2 regions of the Shewanella sp. SM21 genome follow, and region 2 is predicted to be linked to the other one. Evidence: predicted binding sites of a transcription regulator. Region 2 holds the regulator's gene; the other holds the start of a gene.
The links. The regulator ArgR, encoded in region 2, controls arginine synthesis, uptake and breakdown. The targets are predictions, from matches to a motif close to ANTGAATANNTATTCANT.

Region 1: a site for ArgR is predicted at 10,843-10,860, ahead of L5L94_RS02100 (OadG family protein). Genes of this name have one in related genera too.

The regions. Positions count from the first base shown of each region.
Region 1 covers NZ_JAKKRL010000001.1:505,263-517,038, forward strand. Annotated here, with positions in the region: gene L5L94_RS02060 (hypothetical protein) at 1-46, opposite strand, end outside; gene gshA (glutamate--cysteine ligase) at 43-1,692, opposite strand; gene L5L94_RS02070 (M16 family metallopeptidase) at 1,878-4,730, opposite strand; gene L5L94_RS02075 (YqaA family protein) at 4,909-5,334, opposite strand; gene L5L94_RS02080 (dicarboxylate/amino acid:cation symporter) at 5,626-6,879, shown strand; gene L5L94_RS02085 (hypothetical protein) at 7,112-7,279, shown strand; gene L5L94_RS02090 (sodium ion-translocating decarboxylase subunit beta) at 7,446-8,576, opposite strand; gene oadA (sodium-extruding oxaloacetate decarboxylase subunit alpha) at 8,585-10,411, opposite strand; gene L5L94_RS02100 (OadG family protein) at 10,423-10,689, opposite strand; rRNA gene rrf (5S ribosomal RNA) at 11,649-11,764, opposite strand.
Region 2 covers NZ_JAKKRL010000009.1:9,127-20,902, reverse strand. Annotated here, with positions in the region: gene L5L94_RS13320 (ABC transporter permease) at 1-498, shown strand, start outside; gene L5L94_RS13315 (ABC transporter ATP-binding protein) at 498-1,577, shown strand; gene ggt (gamma-glutamyltransferase) at 1,723-3,435, shown strand; gene L5L94_RS13305 (Dyp-type peroxidase) at 3,684-4,619, shown strand; gene L5L94_RS13300 (LysR family transcriptional regulator) at 4,693-5,595, opposite strand; gene L5L94_RS13295 (NAD(P)-dependent oxidoreductase) at 5,702-6,334, shown strand; gene argR (transcriptional regulator ArgR) at 6,482-6,952, opposite strand; gene mdh (malate dehydrogenase) at 7,247-8,182, shown strand; gene L5L94_RS13280 (thiol-disulfide oxidoreductase DCC family protein) at 8,286-8,684, opposite strand; gene folM (dihydromonapterin reductase) at 8,951-9,697, shown strand; gene L5L94_RS13270 (5-formyltetrahydrofolate cyclo-ligase) at 9,927-10,625, opposite strand; RNA gene ssrS (6S RNA) at 10,635-10,815, opposite strand; gene L5L94_RS13260 (cell division protein ZapA) at 10,933-11,235, opposite strand; gene L5L94_RS13255 (UPF0149 family protein) at 11,471-11,776, shown strand, end outside.

The DNA.
Region 1 (11,776 bases), on a different contig from region 2:
CTGCGCGGGCACGTAGGCCAGTGAAAGAGAATAACCCCTCTTTCACGGCTTCACTCCAAAGTAATCTTCCAGATAATCATCGAATGAAACTGCACTCTGCGCCGCCTCTAGTTCAGCTTGCTTGTTAAGCGAACTGGATGCTTCAGCTTGATACTGCGCTATGGTCTCGCTCGACAAGGGATAATCGATAAAGTATTGGTAGTATTGCTGCGCTAACGTCATTACCCACTGACCATGATCTTGGCCCTTGTTGATCACGTTTTGAAGTACTTGTCCCGACAGGGTTAAATTCGGATCTTCAACCGCTTTACGCCAATGGGCCAAAGCCACTTGATAATCCGTCCCCTCACCATCGAGCAATACTGCCAAAGGTTGCAAGGCATCAAACAACTCTTCTAACCAAGATTTAAGCGAACGTGAACCGTCTGCAGTTAATAACTCAAGCCCAGGTTTACGGCCTTCAAGCACCACAGCTTTAAGATTCGCGCTTAATCTCGCCTCTTCGCTCGCCTCAGACTTAGGCGACTGCGTTAATAAACAATAGAGTAGGAATAAATCGAGGAAACGTACTTGTGTCGACTCAATGCCAACTGGGCTAAATGGATTAACATCCAACGCTCTCACTTCAATGTATTCCACCCCCGCACGGGCCAAAGCTTCAGACGGTTTCTCGCCACTACGTGTGACCCGTTTCGCACGGATTGGCGAGTAGAACTCGTTTTCAATCTGCAATACATTGGCATTAAGTTGACGATACTCACCATCGACTTTAACGCCGATATTAGCAAAGTTTGCTGAAGGCATTTTAGTGGCAGCATTCACGCCAGCCAGATACTCAGGCAAAGAGTTATAGCTGATATTTAGATCTTCTTGCTCTTTGTTGGTGTAGCCTAAATCACTCATACGCAACGAAGTGGCATAGGGCAGATACAGAGTTCCGTGGCCCGTTTTTTCAAACTTGAGGTCGGTTTTTTGATCTTTAATAAAGGAGCTACATAACGCTGGCGAGGCACCAAATAAATAAGGTAGTACCCACACTAAACGGCGATAGTTACGGATCAAGCCGAAATAGGATTCTGAAATAAAATCATCGTAAGTTAACTCTTTATCACTTAACTCATACAGGCTTCGCCATAATTCTTGCGATACCGAAAAGTTAAAGTGCACCCCAGAGATGATCTGCATCAGGGCACCATAACGATAGGTTAACCCCTTACGATACAAGGTTTTCATCATGCCAGTATTCGATGAGCCATAGCGGGCAACGGGGATCTGTTGCTCATCTTTCACATAGCAAGGCATGCTCACGGGCCACAAACGCTGACCATTTAAGTGGCGCACGCTGAAGGCATGAGTCTCAGTTAACCCAGTGAGAAGTTGCTCAACATTGTGATTTACTGGCGTAATAAACTCGAGCAAGGCTTCACTGTAATCCGTCGTAATACGTGAATGCATTAACGCCGAGCCTAAGGCTTCGGGATGCGAGTCTGTAGCGAGATAACCAAACTCATCAATCCGCAACGCCTCACGTTCTATGCCACGTAACATACCCAAGAGTGCGGTGCGCCCATTGGCGTCCGAGAGATGTTGTACTAATTCATTGAATGACTTCAATTTGCGCTTCTCTAATTGGTGATTCGCTATCGCGACAAGGTTAACAGTCAGACCTTTATTTTGAGGCTTATCTTGCAAAATATGCCTCAAAATAAATCTAAACCTGTCTGTGGGGCAAGCCAAATTCACACCTTGTATGATTAAAAGCAGACGGTGACAGCTAATGCTGTCACCGTCTTTCGATGTAAATCCGGTAAATATAGAGCAAATAGTCGTTAACTAATGCACCCGTCTATCTACCTATATAAGGGCGAAATACTAATTTACAATACTAAAGTTTCAATTGGATAGCCCAATACCGCTAAATCCGCTTCAATTGTCGCTTTATCTCCCACCACCAGAATCACCATTTTATTGATATCTAGCTCGGAAGCCGCGAGGGCATTGAGTTCATCTTTTGTTACAGTATTAATGATCTTGTCCTGTTGAGTCGTAAAATCTTGACTCAATTGGTAACGTTGGATCATCCGCATAAAGCCCGCTTTTTGATACGGTGTTTCATAATCAAGAGCTTGCCCTTGAGAGACTGAATTACGCATAAAGGCAAGTTCAGCATCTGTCATGCCCTGCTGCTGATAAGCACTGATTTCTTTTACAAACTCAATGAGTGCTTTCGCCGTCACGTCACTGCGAACGTTACTTGATGCGACAAAATCGCCCACTTCAGCACCGCCAGTAAAACGAGTGCGAGCACCATAGGTATAACCTTTATCCTCACGTAAATTCAGGTTGATACGGCTATTGAATGCGCCGCCTAACGGATAATTCATCAGATAGGATTTAAAATAATCGCCTGTGGCATCGTAGGGTAATGCGCGCTTGGCAATATTGATTACCGATTGCGCCGCACCAGGTTTATCAATCACATAAATTGTGCCGCCTTTTAATGCAGGGAGTGGCTTAAGTGGCGGTACCACAGCTGCTTCTCCTTTCCACTGGTTTAATCCCGCTAGTTTAGGCAGCAATGCAGATTCAGATAAATTAGCAACAGTGACAATTTTAGCGTTGCCGCCTTGATACTGCTGGGCATAAAACGCTTTTACATCGGCTAACTTAAGCGCCGCGACTGAATCGAGCGTACCAAGATCATTCACACCTAACGCATTGTCTTTACCGTATAACAAAGACGACAACGCCGTATCAGCCAGATAGCTAGGATCGGACTGCATATGCTGGATCTGTTGTAATTGCTGCTGTTTCACTCGCGCAAAGTCAGCTTCGCTGAACGCTGGTTGAAACAGCTTTTCTTCCATAATCGCCAGCGTCTCATCTAAATGTGCTGTCAGAGCCGATACTTTGATCGAACTTTGATATTCAGACGCACTAAAATCGACACTACTACCTAGCATTTCTAAGGCTTGTGATAGTGCTTCACTGCTGCGCTTCTGGCTCGATTCATTAAGCATTTCCGCAGTCAGCGTTGCTAAGCCTGCTTTTTCGACGGGTATGAGTCTGTGGCCACCATTGAGATAAACAATTAACTCAACTGTTGGTGTTTCAGTACTTTGAGTGCCCATGACTTCGATGCCATTGGCTAAGGTTTTTGTCCAAATTTTAGGTACTTTGAGCATAGGTGCAACGCCAGATGCAGGCATCTTAGTCCGATCAAAACTTGAAACAAGTTCAGGCTTGGGCAAATCCCCCTCTACCGCAGTGTGTGCAATCGGCAACGTTGCAGGCGTGAAGTTATCCGCATGAGCAATAAGTGACGTCATTCCCTGCGGCACCACACTCATAACCACCATAGGTTTATCTTTAATGTATTGCTTAAACACGCGCATCACATCGTCTTTGGTCACATTGGCATAACGATTCAGATCTGAGGCAATCATGTTCGGATTGCCCGACAGCGTTTGGTTCATCGCTAAGGTCGACACTTTGCCAGAAACACTCTGCAGGCTATAAATGGTATCAGCCTCAAACTGCACTTTGACTTTTTGCAGATCGTCATCGGTAACGCCACGTTGCTCAAACTCCTTAATCGAGTCGAGGATACGTTGCTCCAGATCCGCCAATTTGCCGCCCTTTTCAGGATTGGCTAAAGCATAAATCGACATCTGACACGCAAGCTCTTGACAAGGATGACTCACATTAGCCTGCATGGCATAACCGTCCTTAACCAAGTTTTTATATAATAAGGATGTTTTACCACCACCTAAAATATTGGCTAACAGATCGAGCGCGGCCTCATCTGAATGTCTAGCGTATACGGTTGGAAAACCAATACGGATCAAAGGTAAGTGCACTTGATCTTCCATGGAGAGGTAACGCGTCTTGTCTAAGTTAACCAGCGCCTTTTGCTCTAACGAGACTTCAGGACCGCGGGGGATTTCACCAAAATATTTATTGACCCAGGCTAAGGTTTGCATTTCATCGAAATCGCCACCTATGGTCAAGGTCGCATTGTTAGGGCCATACCAACGTTGGAAAAAGTGTTTAACATCATCAACCGTGGCGCGATTAAGATCGTCCGGCCAACCAATTACAGGCCAAGAATAAGGATGACCGACAGGATACATAGCTTGGCTAAAACGCTCACTCATGCGGCCATAGGGCTGATTATCGATACGTTGTGCGCGCTCGTTTTTGACGGTTTCGCGCTGCACTTCGAATTTTTCACTAGTGAGTGCCGGCAACAAAAAGCCCATACGGTCCGACTCGAGCCACAACATTTTTTCTAATTGATTGTTGGGTACTGTCTCAAAGTAATTGGTTCTGTCGGTATTGGTCGTGCCATTTAGGGTACCACCGGCTTCGGTAACCACTTCAAAATGCTGTTCATCGGCAACATGCTGCGAGCCTTGGAACATCATGTGTTCAAATAAATGCGCAAATCCCGAACGCCCAGCTAATTCACGGGCAGAGCCCACATGATAAGTGACGTCGACATGCACTAAGGGATCGGAATCATCTTGATGTAAAATAACCGTTAACCCATTGGCTAATTGGTACTTTTTGTAGGGGATCCCTACTTGCGAATCGGCCAATTGCACATTTTCGATAAGTTTAACGCCTGTGGGCAAGTTCACCGTAGTCGTTTCAGATGCACAACCCGCAAGTGCGGCAGAAATTGCGACCGCTAATATCCATTTCTTCAAAACATTCCCCTCATACATCAATGGGCCAAAAATACAGCTTCATCATAGTGCTGCGTAGCGTCATAGTGCGCTTAAATGATTAAGCATTGGGATTTATGACTCGCAAAATTAACACTAAGTTCCTATCTATACAGTAAATTCAGTCTAAACGGAAAAACACTCCACACCCTTGACCATTAAATGCATCCTAGCGCCATCATGCCATCCATTGCAGCACGGCAGCGGCAACAATTAAGTAACGAATTGTTTTACCAATTAAAATAATCACCAAAGAGGGAATTAGTGGTAGCCTCAACCAACCCGCCAATAAACAGAGAATATCGCCGACAACTGGTGCCCATGAGAGTAACAACGCCCACACGCCGTAGCGTTCAATCAAGGCGAGCCCCTTTGCGTGTTTACCTGTCGCTAACGCTTCTGGTGATTTTGCGAGGCGACCTAAGCGGCCTAAGTAGAAACTGGTCATCGCGCCCAAGGTGTTACCAATACTGGCCACCACGACTAGCGCAACCCAAGCCTCTGGGGTATTGTTTAATAGCGCCATGAGTAAGACTTCAGATCCCCCCGGTAACAAAGTGGCCGCTAAAAAAGCGCCGGAGAACATAATACCTAACTCAGTCATAATGGCTTACTCAATGATAAATCTCTCTTTTTGTATTCAATGCGATGAGGTTTGCCATGGGTTAATTGAATGTTTCACTTAATCTTTTTACAACAAACTCACTTATCACAATAAGTTATAAGAAAAACGGTTTGTTATAACCCTAGCTCTGTCGATACAATGGTTAACTATGGCAGGCAATAACCATGCGCATGACTGAGAGCGCGTTAACATCACGCTCAACTCGTTAAATACGAATCCTATCATCGCAGGCCTATTGGCTCACTCTTAATTTATTTTTCTGGAATATGCATGATCCTTCAAACCATTAGCCGCATTCCGTTTTGGCAAAAAGTCTTAGCAAGCTTTATCTTAGGTGCGCTCGTTGGCGTTATTTTAGGTGAAAGCGCCACAGTGCTAAAACCATTAGGTGATCTGTTCATTGGGGCCATTAAGATGTTGGTCGCGCCTTTGGTATTTTGTGCCATTGTCGTGAGTATCACATCGCTCAACTCGCAAACCAGTCTGAAACGCCTGAGCTTGAAAACTTTGGGTATGTTCATGCTGACAGGCACAATCGCCTCTCTGATCGGCTTAGCTGTGGGCTCAATGATCGACATGGGTGGCACCATGCAACTCACAACGACTGAAGTGCGCGAGCGTAATATTCCCGGTTTCGCACAAGTGTTGCTCGACATGATCCCTGTAAATCCTTTTGCTTCACTCGCTGAAGGCAAGGTACTGCAAATTATCGTGTTTGCAGCTTTGGTAGGTATCGCTATCAATAAAGTCGGCGAGAAAGCAGAGCCATTAAAACGCACCATTGAATCAGGTGCTGAAGTCATGTTCCAACTGACTCGCATGGTCTTAAAACTCACTCCTATCGGTGTGTTTGGTTTAATGGCATGGGTTGTGGGTGAATATGGTTTATCGACTCTACTGCCTTTAGGTAAGTTTATCGGGGCTATCTACATTGCCGCTTTTATCCACATCATCTTTGTTTACGGTGGCTTAGTGAAATTTGTCGGTGGTTTAAGCCCACTGCAATTTTTCCGCAAAGCTATGCCAGCGCAGTTAGTCGCCTTTAGTACTTCCTCAAGTTTCGGTACTTTACCTGCGAGCACCCGCGCAGTCGAAACCATGGGTGTATCAAAACGTTATAGTGCCTTTGTGATGCCATTAGGTGCGACCATGAACATGGACGGCTGTGGGGGTATTTACCCTGCGATAGCCGCTATCTTCATCGCCCAGATTTACAATATTCCGCTCGACACACTGGACTATGTGATGATCGCCGTGACTGCGACAGTGGCTTCTGTTGGTACCGCTGGCGTACCAGGAAGTGCGATGGTGATGTTAACTGTCACCTTAGGTGTAATTGGTCTGCCACTTGAAGGCATTGCCTTTATCGCCGCGATTGACCGTATTATCGATATGATCCGCACAGCAACTAACGTAACGGGCGATATGATGACTGCTGTTGTGATTGGTAAATCCGAAAATGAACTCGATGAAGCACAGTTCTATTCGAACGACAATCAAGACGTTACACCTGTGAGTTCGTAGCAATAACAATATTGTATAAAAAGTATTAAGCTAAATAATCAGTACCATTGACCACAGTAAGAGACCGCTTCGGCGGTCTCTTTTATTATCCTGCAAACAGTCTTTGATCTATTGGCTTTAGAGACCACAATCGACTTCGACAGTCTCTATTAACTGCAAAATAGGTTACTCAACTAAGATCAAGCTGTTAGACTCTAAAACTACTCTAACTCACACTTTAGCAGAACAGACAATGACGAGACTCTTCCTTATCCCGCTGATCCTATGTTTGTTTTGGGCGTTATTTTTAAAAGCCAACAAACTCACGCTAAAACAAGGCCGGCGAGGTTTTATCTACATTATCGGTATAGGTGGCGGGCTGATTTTAATCCTTATGGCATTACTCTGGTTAACGGCTTAGGTTAATACCAAGGATTCATTTCCTAAATTAGTGACTTAACAAAAAGCCAACTCAATACTGAGTTGGCCTTAGTGATAAAACAGCGTTAACGACTAGAATAAATTCGAAGATAAACCCGCTAAATTTACCCACTCAGTCAAGCCCAATCAGTTAACCCACTCTGTCATCAACCCAGCACGGCAAGTAAAATCCCCGCAGCCACAGCAGAACCTAGCACTCCCGCCACATTGGGACCCATGGCGTGCATTAACAAGAAGTTGTGTTGGTTGGCCTCTAATCCAACTTTGTTCACGACTCGTGCTGCCATAGGTACAGCCGACACCCCTGCGGCACCAATCAACGGATTAATCTTACCACCCGACAACTTACACATCAGTTTTGCCATCAATACACCTGCAGCAGTACCAATGCCAAATGCTAAAGCTCCCAATACCAAAATTCCTAAGGTTTCCAGTCGCAGGAATTGGTCGGCAGATAACTTAGAACCGACAGCTAGACCTAAGAAAATCGTAACGATATTGATAAGCTCGTTCTGCGCCGTTTTCGATAATCTATCCACTACGCCAGATTCGCGCATCAAGTTACCAAGACAAAACATACCCACTAACGGCGTAGCCGCAGGTAAAAAGAGGATCGTTAATCCCAGCACCATCAAAGGGAAAATGATCTTTTCCTTCTTACTGACATCGCGCAGCTGCTCCATTTTAATTTCGCGCTCGGCTTGGGTTGTTAGTAAGCGCATGATCGGCGGTTGAATAATCGGGACTAGCGCCATATAGGAATAAGCCGCGACCGCAATCGCCCCCAATAACTCAGGCGCCAGTTTGGAGGCTAAGAAAATCGCCGTCGGTCCATCGGCACCGCCAATAATCGCAATGGCCGCCGCGTCCTTCATAGTGAACTCAAATCCCGGCACTAAGTTCAGCGCTATTGCGCCAATCAGTGTCGCAAAAATCCCAAACTGCGCAGCAGCCCCTAATAACAGAGTTTTAGGATTCGCGATCAAGGCACTAAAGTCGGTCAGCGCACCAACACCCATAAAGATCAATAGCGGAAACACCCCAGTCTCAATCCCCACATGATAGGCGTAATACAGCATGCCACCTTCTTCGGTAAATCCCGCATGGGGAATGTTCGCCAGCACTGCACCAAAACCAATGGGCAACAATAGCAAAGGCTCAAAACCACGTACGATGGCGAGATACAAGAGCAAAGCGCCCACTGCCATCATCAACACTTGCCCGCCAGTAAAGTGAGCGATTCCCGTCTCGGCCCAAAAAGCCATTAAACCTTCCATAATGACTCCTACGCCAAGGCCAATAATTGAGAACCCACAGACACTGAGTCACCTTCTTTCACCCAGATCTTAGCGATAATGCCATCGCCCTGTGCACGAATTTCAGTTTCCATCTTCATCGCCTCAAGGATGATCACGACATCGCCTTCACACACTCTATCGCCTGGAGAAACATGCACTTTGAAGATGTTGCCCGACAAAGGCGCGCTCATTTCAAGCCTGATTTCACCATGGCTTGTTGATGGCGTTGTACTCTCAGTCACAGATTGCACAGCATGAACACTTTGTCCCTGTGGCTGGATTTGCGAGATCTCACCGCCTGCGGCGACTTCAACTACGTACTCTTGCCCTTCGACAGTTACCGTGTAGGTTTCAGGGCCACGATCCGTAATATTAGAAGCAGCAAGTACCGAAGTCAGCTCAGGCTTAGGCTCAAAGGCGTTCGGATCGTCACGATTCTTTAAGAACTGCAATCCTATTTGTGGGAAGAGTGCATAGGTCAGCACATCATCGTCATGCTCTGAAGATAGGCGAATGCCTTGTTCCTGTGCTTTATCAGCTAACTCAAGCCGTAATTTAGCCAGCTCTGGCGTTAATAAATCAGCAGGGCGACATGTAATGGCTTCGGCTCCTTGTAAGACTCTCGCTTGCAATGCGGCATTGACTGGCGCAGGCGTCGCGCCATATTCGCCCTTAAGCACGCCTTCAGTCTCTTTAGTCAGTGACTTATAACGCTCCCCCATCAACACATTAATGACCGCCTGCGAGCCGACAATCTGCGATGTAGGTGTCACTAAGGGCAAAAAACCTAAGTCAGCACGCACGCAGGGAATTTCTTCCAAGACCAAGTCCATCTTATCGGCCGCGCCCTGTTCCTTAAGTTGGCTCTCCATATTGGTCAGCATGCCACCAGGCACTTGTGCACGTAAGATCCGCGAATCAATGCCTTTCAGCGCGCCTTCAAACTTAGCGTACTTCTTGCGTACTTCACGGAAATAAGCGGCAATCTCCTCAAGCAATACCATATCGTAACCAGTCGCACGCTCAGTATCTTCCACCATAGCGATAACTGTTTCAGTAGCAGTATGTCCATAGGTTTGGCTCATCGACGAAATTGCCGTATCGAGCACATCGATACCCGCTTCAATGGCTTTCTGGTAAGTGGCGGTACTTAATCCTGTCGTCGCATGGCAATGCATAGATAACACTAGTTGCGTTTGGGATTTTAGTCGACTGATAAGCTCAAACGCTTCCATCGGCTTAAGCAACCCCGCCATATCTTTGATACACAAAGAATCACATCCCATATCTTCGAGACGTTTTGCCATATCAACCCAAGTCTCTATGGTATGCACTGGACTTGTGGTGTATGAGATCGTCCCCTGCGCATGGCCGCCAACTTGGCGCACCGCTTTCACCGCAGTTTCGAGATTACGAACATCATTCATTGCATCGAAAATACGAAATACATCGACGCCATTAGTATGAGCACGCTCAACAAAACGCGTGACTAAATCATCGGCATAATGGCGATAACCTAATAAGTTTTGGCCACGCAGCAACATTTGCTGCGGCGTATTCGGCATTGCCTTTTTCAACTCACGAATTCTGTCCCAGGGATCTTCACCAAGATAACGAATACAGGCATCAAAAGTCGCCCCGCCCCAAGATTCCAATGACCAGAAACCGATCTTATCGAGTAACGGCGCTATAGGTAACATGTCATCAATGCGTAAGCGCGTCGCTAAAATGGATTGATGCGCGTCCCGCAATACGACATCAGTTAAAAATAATGGCTTAGCCACTGCTGTCGTAGAATTAGATACAAAAGTCATACTGCTCCCCATTACTTAATCTGTGAACGATACTGCTTTACCGCTAGTGAAATCGCAGCGACCAAGCTTGGATCTAAAGGTTTAGCATCAGATTGCGCTACCCTCTGCTGACTTTTAGCATGATTTTTAGCAAAACGTGCAGATGCAGTATCGACTGCACACCAACGCGCAACCAAATGAATCCCAAGGATTAGTACACTTAAAAATAAATAAACTAAGCCCATCCCCAAAAACATAATGCCAACGGCATCCAATAAAGATTGCGTTACATCCTCCATATCTCCCCTACCCCTTACTCTCTAGATCCCTATCAACAGCGCGATTGCCCGAAAATCATCGCTATCGCATTACAAGTTCAAAATTCATCAAATGAACAGCTCCAAACTATGGTTCTTCCGTAAACAGACACATAGCGACCACCAATCAGAAAAATTGAATAAAAAATCACATTTCAAAGCTAACTAATCACACAACAAGAAAACCAGCTGAACTCAACCTGCTACGAACATAACCAATTGATAACAAAAAAACCATATCAGTGTAAATTGGTCTTACCAACATTAAGTAAATCCACAGGCGGCAAGTTATTAATCCTCATAAATCGAGCGATTAATTCAATATTCCATAATGAAAAAAGCATAATGTTGGATTTAAGCTGAAGTGATGTCTTAGGCTAAAAAATGATTCCTAAATTGAAAACAACGAGCATAGGAATAAACCAAGTGAAAAAATATGCAAATTTAACAATCCAAGCTACTGCCATCTGACTAAGTGGCAAAATAAAAATGAATATTGTTCTGAAGACATTGTTTGAAGAAGAGGAATGGGTTCAATTCAGCAAATTAAATCAACTTAAATGCCCCCTAGATACCAACACAGAGCAGTGCCTAGCAATACGGTTGGTGTGTGGAACGGCTATCTTAAAAGATAAGCAACAGTGCTACCTGAGCTAGAGCTCAGGCGTTTAGTTATGCGCAGAATTAAGCAATAGGACGAGAACGAAATAGGAAATCCTAGGACCGACAAAGAACTCAGTAATTGAAATGGCTAGTGAGTTGGTGAGTTGGTGAGTTGGTGAGTTGGTGAGTTGGTGAGTTGGTGAGTTGGTGAGTTGGTGAGTAAAAATAGCGGAGAAACATGCAAGCTGAAAGAAAAACTGACTAATTTCTACAAATTGCAGACGCAAAAAAGCCAGCTTATCAGCTGGCTTCGTTGCATCTCAATGAGATAATTAGGCGCTTGGCGATGACCTACTCTCACATGGGGAGACCCCACACTACCATCGGCGCGTTTGCGTTTCACTTCTGAGTTCGGGATGGGATCAGGTGGTTCCACAAGGCTATTGTCACCAAGCAAATTCTGTTT
Region 2 (11,776 bases):
GTGCTGGCTATTGGGGTATTAGTGCCTTTAACTATGCTAGATTTTGCGATTAACGATCTGGCGGATCTTGTCGGCATAGCAGGTCCTGGTCTTATCCTTACAGGCAGTGTGATGGCATTGATTTTTGCTTTTTGTGTGCGTTTCGTGGCAATTGCGATTGGCAGTGTTGAAAGCAGTTATAAACGCATCTCGCCATCGCTAGACATGGTGAGCCTGACCATGGGGCAAACTCCTAGGCAACTTTTGCGGCGGGTGCATTTGCCTTTACTTGCCAAGGGATTGTTTGCGGGCGCTTTATTGGTGTTTATCGAAAGCATGAAGGAACTGCCCGCTGCGTTATTGCTGCGGCCTATCGGTTTTGAGAATCTTGCAACTTATGTATTCCAGTTTGCGTCCGATGAAAAACTCGAGCACGGCGCATTAGCTGCTATTGTGATTGTACTGGTGGGTTTAGTGCCGCTTATTTATTTAAACCGTTCATTGGAGCATCACAGCTGATGACAAGTACGCTCAAGCTTAAGCAAATTCATAGTGATTATCAGGGCCAGCAAGTACTTAAAGGTTTGAGTTTAACGCTCGCCCAAGGGGAAATCTTGGCGTTGTTAGGCCCAAGCGGTTGTGGCAAGACGACCTTATTACGTGCGGTTGCTGGATTACAGGCCATAAGCCAAGGTGAAATCCAGATTAATGGTCGCATAGTGAGTGGCGATAGCCAGTTTGTACCTAGCGAGCAGCGCGGCATCGGCATGATTTTTCAAGACTATGCGCTTTTCCCTCATTTGACTGTGGCGGAAAATATCCTCTTTGGGGTGGCTAGATTGTCGGGCGCAGAACGTCAGGCACGTTTGGATGAAATGCTAGCCTTGGTCAAACTTGAAGGGTTGGCACAGCGTTATCCCCATGAATTATCTGGCGGTCAGCAGCAGCGAGTTTCGATTGCGCGAGCACTTGCCTATGAGCCACAGTTATTGCTGCTCGATGAGCCTTTTTCCAATATTGATGCCCAAGTGCGCTACGAGATGATGGCGGAAATTCGCAGCATCTTAAAACAGCGTAATGTCAGCGCGGTGTTTGTTACTCATAGCAAGGATGAAGCCTTTGTATTTGCAGATACTTTAGCCATCTTTAATCAAGGCATCATAGTGCAGCATGGTAGTGCCGAAGCCTTATATGCCGCCCCAAACAGCCGCTATGTGGCGGACTTTTTAGGTAGCGGTAATTACTTACCTGCAGCAGTGTTTGATGGGCACAGTGTTGTCACTCCCATCGGTCATTTAACCAGCCTCACGCCATTAAATTTGCCGAGCGAGTTCAGCGGAACAGTATTCTTGCGACCACAGCAATTGACGCTCAGTGCCGATGAACAGGGCGTTGGTACTATCACTGAGCGACGTTTCTTAGGCGCCTTTTGTCATTATTGGGTCAAAATTGAAGCCGCTTCCCATGCTTATTATGTGGAGGTGCGTAGCCAAATGATGCAGCTCACTATCGGCCAAAAAGTTGGGGTAACGACTGAGCCGCATTCGCTTGTGTTGTTTGAATCTTCAGCATATTCAAACTGTGGGGACCCAATCTAAGCGATGAGTAATTATTTAATGCAGATATGACATAGCCAACTAAAGTACGACATTTTTGCTTACGTTTAACTTGGGTCTATGTGGTATTGGTTGGTGATATTTTAGACCATCCTTGCTACTTTTATCCTCCGGTTTTGGAGGAATTATGATAAAAACAATAAATTCAATTTGCACCCTCGTTATTGTAGCAACGGCAATATCGTCTTCAGGAGTGATGGCCATGGATAGGATCACAGGTAAAGCCTTCGCAACGCGATCAGAAGTGTATGCAACCCAAGGGATGGCGGCGACCAGTCAGCCTTTAGCTACACAAGTCGCTATTGATATACTCAAACAGGGCGGCAGTGCGGTCGATGCAGCGATTGCCGCTAACGCCATGTTAGGGTTAGTCGAGCCAACGGGCTCGGGTGTCGGTGGGGACTTATTTGCTATCGTCTGGAGCGCAAAAGATAAACGCCTCTATGGTCTTAATGCATCGGGGCGCAGTCCCAAATCCTTAAGTTTAGAAAAGCTTAAATCCCTCGGATTAGACTATTTACCGCCGCTTGGACCTTTGCCAGTTTCTGTACCGGGTACTGTTGACGGTTGGTACGAGCTGCATAATAAGTTTGGTAAATTAGCTATGGCTGATAACCTCGCGCCTGCAATTCATTATGCCCGTGATGGTTTCCCTGTGTCAGAGTTGATTGCCTATTACCTTGATGGCAGTGGTAAAAAACTGGCTAAATTCCCCGGTTTTAAAGAAACCTATATGCCTAATGGTAAGATGCCTACCGTAGGGGAAATCTTTAAAAATCCCGCGCTTGCTAACACCTATGAGAAAATTGCCAAGGGCGGCCGCGATGCTTTCTATAAAGGTGATATCGCCAAAAGTATCGATAAGTACATGAAATCCCAAGGTGGTTATTTAAGTTATGATGACTTAGCGAGCCATACTAGCGACTGGATAGATCCCGTTTCGGTGAACTACCGTGGTTACGATGTGTGGGAACTGCCACCTAATGGTCAAGGCATTGCGGCGCTACAAATCTTAAAAACCATGGAGCCCTTTAATGTGGCTGCCATGGGCTTTAATAGTCCTGAATATGTTCATTTATTTGTCGAAGCAAAGAAACTCGCCTTTGCCGACAGAGCTAAGTTTTATGCCGACATGGCCTTTAATAAAGTGCCCGTTACCGAGCTTATCTCACAGAAATATAACTATGATCGCGCTAAGTTGATTGACCCTACAAAAGCCGCCAAGAGTGTCGATGCGGGTAATCCAGCGTTGCAACATGGCGATACTGTGTACCTGACTACCGCTGACAAAGATGGCAACATGGTGTCACTCATTCAGAGTAATTACCGTGGTATGGGGTCAGGGATGACACCGCCGGATCTCGGCTTTGTGCTGCAAGACCGCGGGCAAATGTTTGATTTAACGGAAGGGCGTTTTAATACCTACGCACCGGGCAAGCGTCCATTCCATACCATCATTCCGGCTTTTGTGACCAAAGACGGTAAACCTTGGCTGAGCTTTGGGGTGATGGGCGGCGCGACTCAACCACAAATGCACGCGCAGATTGTAATGAATCTGATTGATTTTAAAATGAACTTGCAAGAAGCGGGCGATGCCCCCAGAATTTTGCATATGGGGTCAACCGAGCCCACAGGCGAAGTGATGAATGATGGTGGCTACGTCAGTCTGGAATCAGGTTTTCCGGTAGAAACCCGTCGTGAGTTGATTAAGAAAGGCCATGTGCTGCGTGATGGACTTGGGGAGTTTGGTGGCTATCAAGCCATTGGATTTAATGCCGAAACTGGCGTATATCGTGCGGCCTCTGAGAGTCGCAAGGATGGTCACGCCGCAGGCTATTAACACTAAGATAAATGCTAAGGTAAGCTCAACACTGAGTGAACCTGACGTCATTGATTCGATTTAACAGATTGGCGAGACTTTAATGGTCTCGTCAATTTTTATGTTTAAGGGTCTGGGGTAGGATAATGCTCCGCTATTGGCATTATCATAAACAGATCAGAGCAAACTGTGCGTTAGTTAATGTCATTTTTAGGTAAAGTTGCGGATAATATTGCCGAAAATGAATTTAGAAAAAGGGTGATAACCAAATGGATATTCAAAATATGCCGCGTGAACAGTTGGGTGTGTGTGCTGAGGGGAACTTACACAGTGTCTATTTGATGTTTAATGCCAATGACAATGTCGAGTCGCAATTACGTCCCTGTCTTGCCAACGTTGCGCAGTATATTTATGAGCTGACAGATCAATATTCCGACAGTGCATTCAATGGTTTTGTTGGTATTGGTGCTAATTATTGGGATAGCCTCTATCCTACTGCTCGCCCAGAACTGCTCAAACCTTTCCCTGCGATGCAAGTGGGCAGTCGTGAAGCGCCTGCAATTGAATATGATTTATTCGTGCATATTCGCAGTGATCGTTACGACATTCTGCATTTAGTGGCTAATGAAATCAGCCAAATGTTTGAAGACTTAGTGGAGTTAGTTGAAGAAGAGCGTGGCTTTAGATTTATGGATAGCCGTGATTTAACCGGCTTTGTCGATGGTACCGAAAACCCTAAGGGGCGCCACCGCCAGGAAGTGGCACTTGTGGGTGATGAGGATCCTGAGTTTAAGGGTGGCAGCTATATTCATGTGCAAAAATATGCCCATAACTTAAGTAAGTGGCATAGGTTACCAGTTAAAAAACAAGAAGATATTATCGGCCGTACTAAGCAAGATAATATCGAGTATGAATCTGAAGATAAGCCACTGACCAGCCATATCAAGCGCGTTAATCTTAAAGATGCCGATGGTAAGTCAATGGAGATCCTGCGTCAGAGTATGCCCTATGGTTCGCTGAAGGAGCAGGGATTAATGTTTATCTCTAACTGCCGCACGCCAGAACATTTTGAAAAGATGCTGCATAGCATGATGTTTGGTGATGGCGAAGGCAATCATGATCACTTGATGCATTTTACTAAGGCGATGACAGGTTCATCTTTCTTTGCCCCTGCACTGGATTTTATGCTGCAGTTCGACGAATAAGCTTTCTATAATCAAGCCGAATTAGTATCAATCGAGACGCACTTAAGCTAACGCCTAAGTGCGTTTTTTTATGCTAATGCGCGGGAACCCATTTTTTGATATCGAGCTGCCATTGCAGGGCGGTGAAATCGATAAAGGCGCGCACTAGATTTTGCTGATAACTGCGGGACAAATATACCGCCCACAGGGTTTGGCCTGGTGTCGTAAATTCGGGTAAGACTTCTTTGAGCTGACCACTGGCAAGGTATTGGTTAGCCAAGTCACAGGGTAACCGCACTATGCCATGTCCACGTAGCGCCGCACTGACCAACACTCCCATATCGTTAGCCCTAAGATTCCCTGTAACTTTGACGTGCTCGGCTTGCAGTTCTTTTAGAAAAGGCCAGTTTTGTTGCGCTGAGTGTATGAGGCAGTTGTGGGCCAGCAGATCAATGGGTTCGAGGAGTGGCGTTGCGCTATCAAGATAGCTCGGTGCCGCGCAAAGTACCGCATCTATGGTCATCAAACGCCGAGCTATGAGATTCTCATCGGGCTGCTCGGTATAACGTAGCGCCACGTCGACTCTCTCATCTACCAATTGCGCAAAACTGTCCGACATCACCAGTTGAATGTTGACCTTAGGATGAATTTTAATAAAGCGATCGACGACATCAAACAGACTGTGCTGCCCTAAGCCAATAGGCGTAGCGATACGAATACTGCCTACCAGTTCACTGTTATGGCTGTGGGCACGGCTCTCCATGGCAGCAACTTCACTTAAGATCCGCTGGCAAAATTGTAGCGCTTCCTCACCCTGCAAAGTCAAGCTGGCGCTGCGCGTGGTGCGGTGTAATAAGCGTAAACTCAACCACTGCTCCACTTCTTGAATATGACGGGAAACCTGCAGGCGGCTGAGGTCTAAATGTTCGGCAGCTTTGGTAAAGCTGCCACAGTTTGCGACTTCGACGAAACTGCGTATTGCGGCAATTTTATCCACATTAGTATCCTATATTGAAACAATCATGCTCAATTATTGATGTTTATTAGGTGAAAAACTGCAAGTAAACTGGATCCAATGTAAATCATCTGGGTGGGACAATGAAATGAAAATCGCAATTTTAGGTGCAACGGGTTGGATTGGTGGTGCAATTTTAAAAGAAGCACAGAGTCGTGGACATAAAGTGATAGCGTTAGTGCGTGACCCAAGCAAGTTATCCGTGGCTGACGTAGTAGTACGTGCCGTGGATTTAGAGCAGCCATTGGTCGCCGATACCTTTGCTGGCGTAGATGTCGTGATTGCCGCTGTTGGTGGCCGCGCCCAACAAAATCATGGTCTAGTGGCGAGTACGGTTCAGCATTTACTGGATGTGCTGCCTAACGCTAAGGTGCCACGTTTATTGTGGGTCGTTGGTGCTGGGAGTTTAGAAGTGGCGCCGGGTGTGACGCTGGTCTCTAGTCCAGATTTCCCAGCAGCATATAAAGATGAGGCGTTAGCTCAGGGTGAAGCTTTGCAGGTATTCCGTGCGGCGCAAACGGCAATCAATTGGACCTTTGTGAGCCCAGCCGTTGAGATTTATCCCGGTGAGAGTGAAGGCCCGTACCGTCTTGGTGGCGACAGCTTCTTTACCGATGCTAATGGTCAAAGCCGTATCTCTGTAACTGATTACGCAAAAGCCATGGTAGATGAAGCCGAAAAGGGCGCTCACCCAAACCAGCGCATCAGTGTGGCTTACTGATATCGTTATAGTTGAGTTAGATATTGTGAGTTAGATATTGTGCTGGAATGTGTAACGTAATCGGGACAATGGCCAAATAACCAGCGCGGTATTGCACTTCAAAATGTACAGATAAAATAGAACAGGTCAGCTCACTGACCTGTTTTTTTATTCTGCGTAATTGAATAAAGATTTGATGGTTTCTAAGGTATCGGCGATATCTTGGATGCTCGATGGGCAAATAAAGATAGTGTCGTCACCGGCAATCGTACCCAAAATGCCTTCTGGTTTACCGATAGAATCCAATAAACGGGCAATCAGCTGCGCGGCACCTGGGCTAGTTCGCACGACGATCATAGCTTGGTTGTGATCGACGTCGAGTACCAAATTCTTCAGTGGGCTACCCGCGGTGGGTACGCCTAATTCGGCTGGTAAGCAATACACCATCTCTTGCTTAGCGTTGCGAGTCCGCACTGCGCCGAACTTGCTGAGCATGCGTGACACTTTTGATTGGTTAATATTACCAAAGCCTTCAGCTTGCAAGGCGGTGACGATTTCACTCTGAGAGCCAAAGCGCTCTTCTTTTAAAATCGACTTAAAAATTCTAACAAGGTCATCCTGATTCTTGGTCGTTTGCATAATATTATTATTCGTTATTCAAAAAAACAGGCCCATTTTGAATATTTTTAGAAAAATTGTCAACAAATAACCAGATTGGTTGAATAAAAATTCACTAAGTCCCAGTGGTTAAGCGTTTGTAGGGGGCGTAAAAATCCCAATTTGAGTAATTGTTCTACATTGCTTTTACGTTATTCCGGAATTCTTTTGTCCCACGACTAAGGGATAATTGAAATTGTTGTGACATTCCAGTAATGTGACGCCAACGCAAATTAGATCCATGTCACACATATCCGAGAAATAACGGAGATAACTATGAAAGTTGCTGTACTTGGTGCTGCTGGTGGTATCGGCCAGGCTCTTGCCCTACTGTTAAAAACTCAATTGCCTGCGGGTTCACAATTGTCTCTATATGATATCGCACCGGTAACTCCGGGTGTTGCGGTTGACTTGAGCCACATTCCAACTGCTGTTGAAATCAAAGGTTTTGCTGGTGAAGATCCAACGCCTGCCCTCGTGGGTGCTGACGTTGTTCTAATTTCTGCTGGTGTTGCACGTAAGCCTGGTATGGATCGTTCAGATCTGTTCAATATCAATGCGGGTATCGTTCGCAACCTGATCGAAAAAGTAGCGGCAACTTGCCCTACGGCTTTGGTTGGCATTATCACTAACCCAGTCAACACGACTGTGGCTATCGCTGCAGAAGTGATGAAAAAAGCGGGTGTTTATGATAAGAACCGTCTGTTCGGTATCACGACTCTAGACGTGATCCGTTCTGAAACTTTCATCGCCGAATTAAAAGGCCTGAACGTTGCTGACGTTAAAGTGAATGTGATCGGCGGCCACAGCGGCGTGACCATTCTGCCATTACTGTCTCAAGTTGAAGGCGCGACTTTCACTGACGAAGAAGTGGCAAGTCTGACGACTCGCATCCAAAACGCGGGTACCGAAGTGGTTGAAGCTAAAGCCGGTGGCGGAAGCGCGACTCTGTCTATGGGTCAAGCGGCTTGCCGTTTCGGTCTGTCTCTGGTTCGTGGTCTGCAAGGCGAAGCTAACATCGTTGAATGCGCCTATGTTGACGGCGGCAGCGAGCATGCTGAATTCTTCGCACAACCTGTGCTGTTAGGCAAAAACGGTATTGAAAAAGTACTGCCTTACGGTGAAGTGAGTGCATTCGAAGCTAACGCTCGTGATTCTATGTTAGATACGCTGAAAGGCGATATCAAACTAGGCGTTGATTTCGTTAAATAATCTTTCGGATAATCTTTTTAGATTATGACGAATTAAAAACGGAGCCATTGAGCTCCGTTTTTTTATGCCTAGGTTTTACACTTTACTAAGCTAATTCAGTCGATCAGCGGCGCTTAGTGGGCAGTTGGCAATTATCGTCGCAGCGGGCTTTGCCCGTCAGTAAATAGGAGATGCGATATCTGTGTTTTGCAAATCTGAGATAGCACCAATCGGCCACAGTTTTAATCACGGGCAGGCGTAACAGTTGGATCCAAGCGCGTGTGCCTGTCAGTGCCCACGCTTTACAAGTGACATCTAACCCGAGTAACACTTCGCCCGTTGCGGTTTCGCCATGGAGAATGGTATTGGCATAGTCCCTATCGATATGGCTGAAACGCTCACTAAAGTCTGGCGCATTTAAATCCTCAAGCGCAATCAAGTTCTTCGGATCGCGCGCTTTCAGTTGGCGCATCTCGGCGCTACATAATGGACAATTTCCATCGTAAAAAATCCGCAGTTCCATCGGTATTACCTCTGATGACTTGATCACAATACTTGGTCTAAGCTCTTGGCTTGAGTACTTAAGCTTGGTTTTCTTCTACCCTATACGCAGAAGAAAGGGTTTTAGATCGAAGCGATTGTAGAACGGATCAGCATCTCATTTGGCTTTTTGTTAGGTTAAATTCAAATGAGTGCAGTAACATCTTGGTTATTCATCAGTTTAACTTGATTGCTGATTTTTAAGCGAACAAGGTAAAACCTGACCAATAACGACTCAAAAGGATAGGTATGACATCTCCCATCATAATCACAGGCGTGGGTAAACGCATAGGTTACGCCTTAGCCAAACATTTTCTCGCCCAAGGTCAGCGCGTGATTGGTACTTATCGCAGCCATTACGCTAGTATTGATGAGCTTACCACCTTAGGTGCGACTCTGTATCCCTGCGATTTTTATGACGATGCCCAAGTGCGATCCTTAATTGCTGAGTTAGCTAAATTGCCGCAAATTCGCGCCATTATTCACAATGCCTCTGACTGGCTGCCTGATCCTGTGCTTACAAAGAATGAGTCTTTAAAGAGTACCACTTTTGCGCCGAGCGAAGTGCTGCAGCGGATGATGCAAGTGCATGTGAGTGTGCCCTATCAGTTGAACTTGGCCTTAGAGGCGCTGCTACGTGCGGGTGCTGGCGATGAAATCGGCGGCAGTGATGTGATTCATATTACTGACTATGTGGCAGAGAAGGGCAGTCAGAAGCATATCGCCTATGCCGCCAGTAAAGCTGCGCTGCACAATATGACGCTATCCTTTGCCGCCAAGTTTGCGCCCGAGGTCAAAGTGAATTCGATTGCGCCTGCGATGATCCTATTTAATGCAGGAGATGATGTTGCCTATCAGCAAAAAACATTAGCCAAAGCGCTGTTGCCGAAAGAGGCGGGGAATGAGGAAATTATCGACTTAGTGGAATATCTGCTGAATAGCCGCTACGTCACTGGTCGTTGCCATAATGTCGATGGTGGCCGGCATTTAAGGTAGAGAAGGCTCTAGAACGCCACTGCATGGCTCTAGATTCTAGAAGGAGTGAACGACTGCATGATCTATTTTGTTTCATACCAAATATGACATTTTCACCCTCCAAAGTGGTCAGATGTAGGAGGTAGAATTCTTTAATAGAAAGAGTGCAGGAGCAGTTATGGAGCGACGCTCTGCTTTTTCTAGCAGCGAAGCGCCCTAGCTTCTAGTTTCTAGTTTCTCGATCCTTCTTTTAAAACGTCAGTACCCGACTTGGGGTGATGATGAACGGTAAAGGCACATCCCAAAGTTCGCAAGGTAAACTCGTCACTTGCTGACAGTCGTGGGCGTAACCCATAGGCAAAGGTTTACCTTTGAGCTGCCAGTTCGCCAGTGTCCTATCGTAATAGCCGCCGCCCATGCCCATGCGATTCCCCATTAAATCAAAAGCCACTAAGGGCGTGATAACCACATCTAGCTCAGTTACTGGGATAATGGCGCGCACATCTAACTTAGGTTCTAAGATGCCGAATTGATTCGCCTGCATCGGCGTGTCTGCGGTGTAATGCAGGAATAACAGTTGCCCAGCATTGAAGGGATGCAACCTTGGCAGATAGGTGTGAATGCCCAATTGCCACAGCGCAGCGATCAGCGGCGGCGTGGCGAGTTCGCCATCGTGGGTGAGATATAATGCCACATGTTGCGCTTTGTTGGCCTGCAATGCATCGAGCATTCGCTGGCAGGCGTTTAAACTTGCTTGGGTTTGTTCTATTTCGGAGAGGGATTTACGGGCGGTGCGAATGGCTTTGCGTAACAGATTGCGGCTTTCTTTTGTATGGAGTGCGATATTTGCCGCATAGTTTGTGACATCTACGGCATCAGCGACTTCTACGGCAAGTTGCGCCGTGTCGCTTTGGGGATTCAAATGAGAAAGTTTGGAAGATGTAGACATAGAATTAAGATGCTCCCCAGAATGCCGCTACCGGTGTAGCCCTTGAACCGTAGGTTCAAGGCGGGTAAATGATTACCTCCTAAGGCTTCTCGGTACAAGCCGAGCATGCACAATGTCAGTAAAGCATTCACCCTGAGATAAAAATTATCGGCACAGGGACATTACCAGTTGGCATGCATCCCAGGGAGCAAAACGGTATTGAATCGCTAAAGCATTGGTTTATTTAAATAAGCCAGTTTAGCCATTCACTGTGCGTCAGTTGGTTTAACTCAATTGGTGTTAAATCACTAAGGTGCACAGTTTAAATCTATTTAGTTGAACGCTCAACTAAGGCACTTTCGAGGGTCGACTGCAGCAAGCTGATCCTGTCGTCCATCTGTTGCATGTAGTGCTTATTTTTTTGCTTTTCTTGGAACAATTCGTGTCCAATATTCAGCGCCGCCATGATCGCAATTTCTTCACGGCTTAGGCTATTGGTTCGGGTTTTTAACGCACTGAGTTGTTGTTCAACTCCTAACGCTACCGTACGTAAGGCATCCTCTTGACCTTTCGGGCAAGCGATAGAGTAGGTGCGCCCAAGTAGGGTAATTTCAACAGCACTGTTACTCATGTCGCGGGTGATCCTTTCGTTAGCCTCTTAGGGCGGACTATATAGGGCTGATCTTAAAAGTGCAAGGTAAGCCGCAAATGGATTGGTCTTTGACGGTTTTGTTTGCTGTTTGTGTGAGCAGTTGGATAGTTTTTTATCAGGGCGTGGCCGATTTCGCCATTATTGGGATTCAGTATTGGTTCAAGTCTTTATCTCTGCTAGCATTGCTGCTGGAAAAATCTTATTGGGATCTGATATGGCAACCCCTCCTTCGTTACGTATCGACAGCTTAAAACTCGCCTTAGATGCGGCTGAAATCGGCCAGCATCCGGTAGAAGTTCACGGTGCTTTAGTCGGTTTAATCTGCGGTGGTGTAGAGCAAACTGGCGACACTTGGATCAAGCCTTTATTCGACCTGATGAACGATGGTCAACCTTTGCCAGCGCAGTTGCACCAATTAGTGTGTGATTTGTTTAACGATTCAGTGACGCGTTTAGTGGATTTTGAATTTGGTTTCATGCCGCTGTTGCCCGAAGAAGAAGAGCCGCTCAGCCAACGTGTT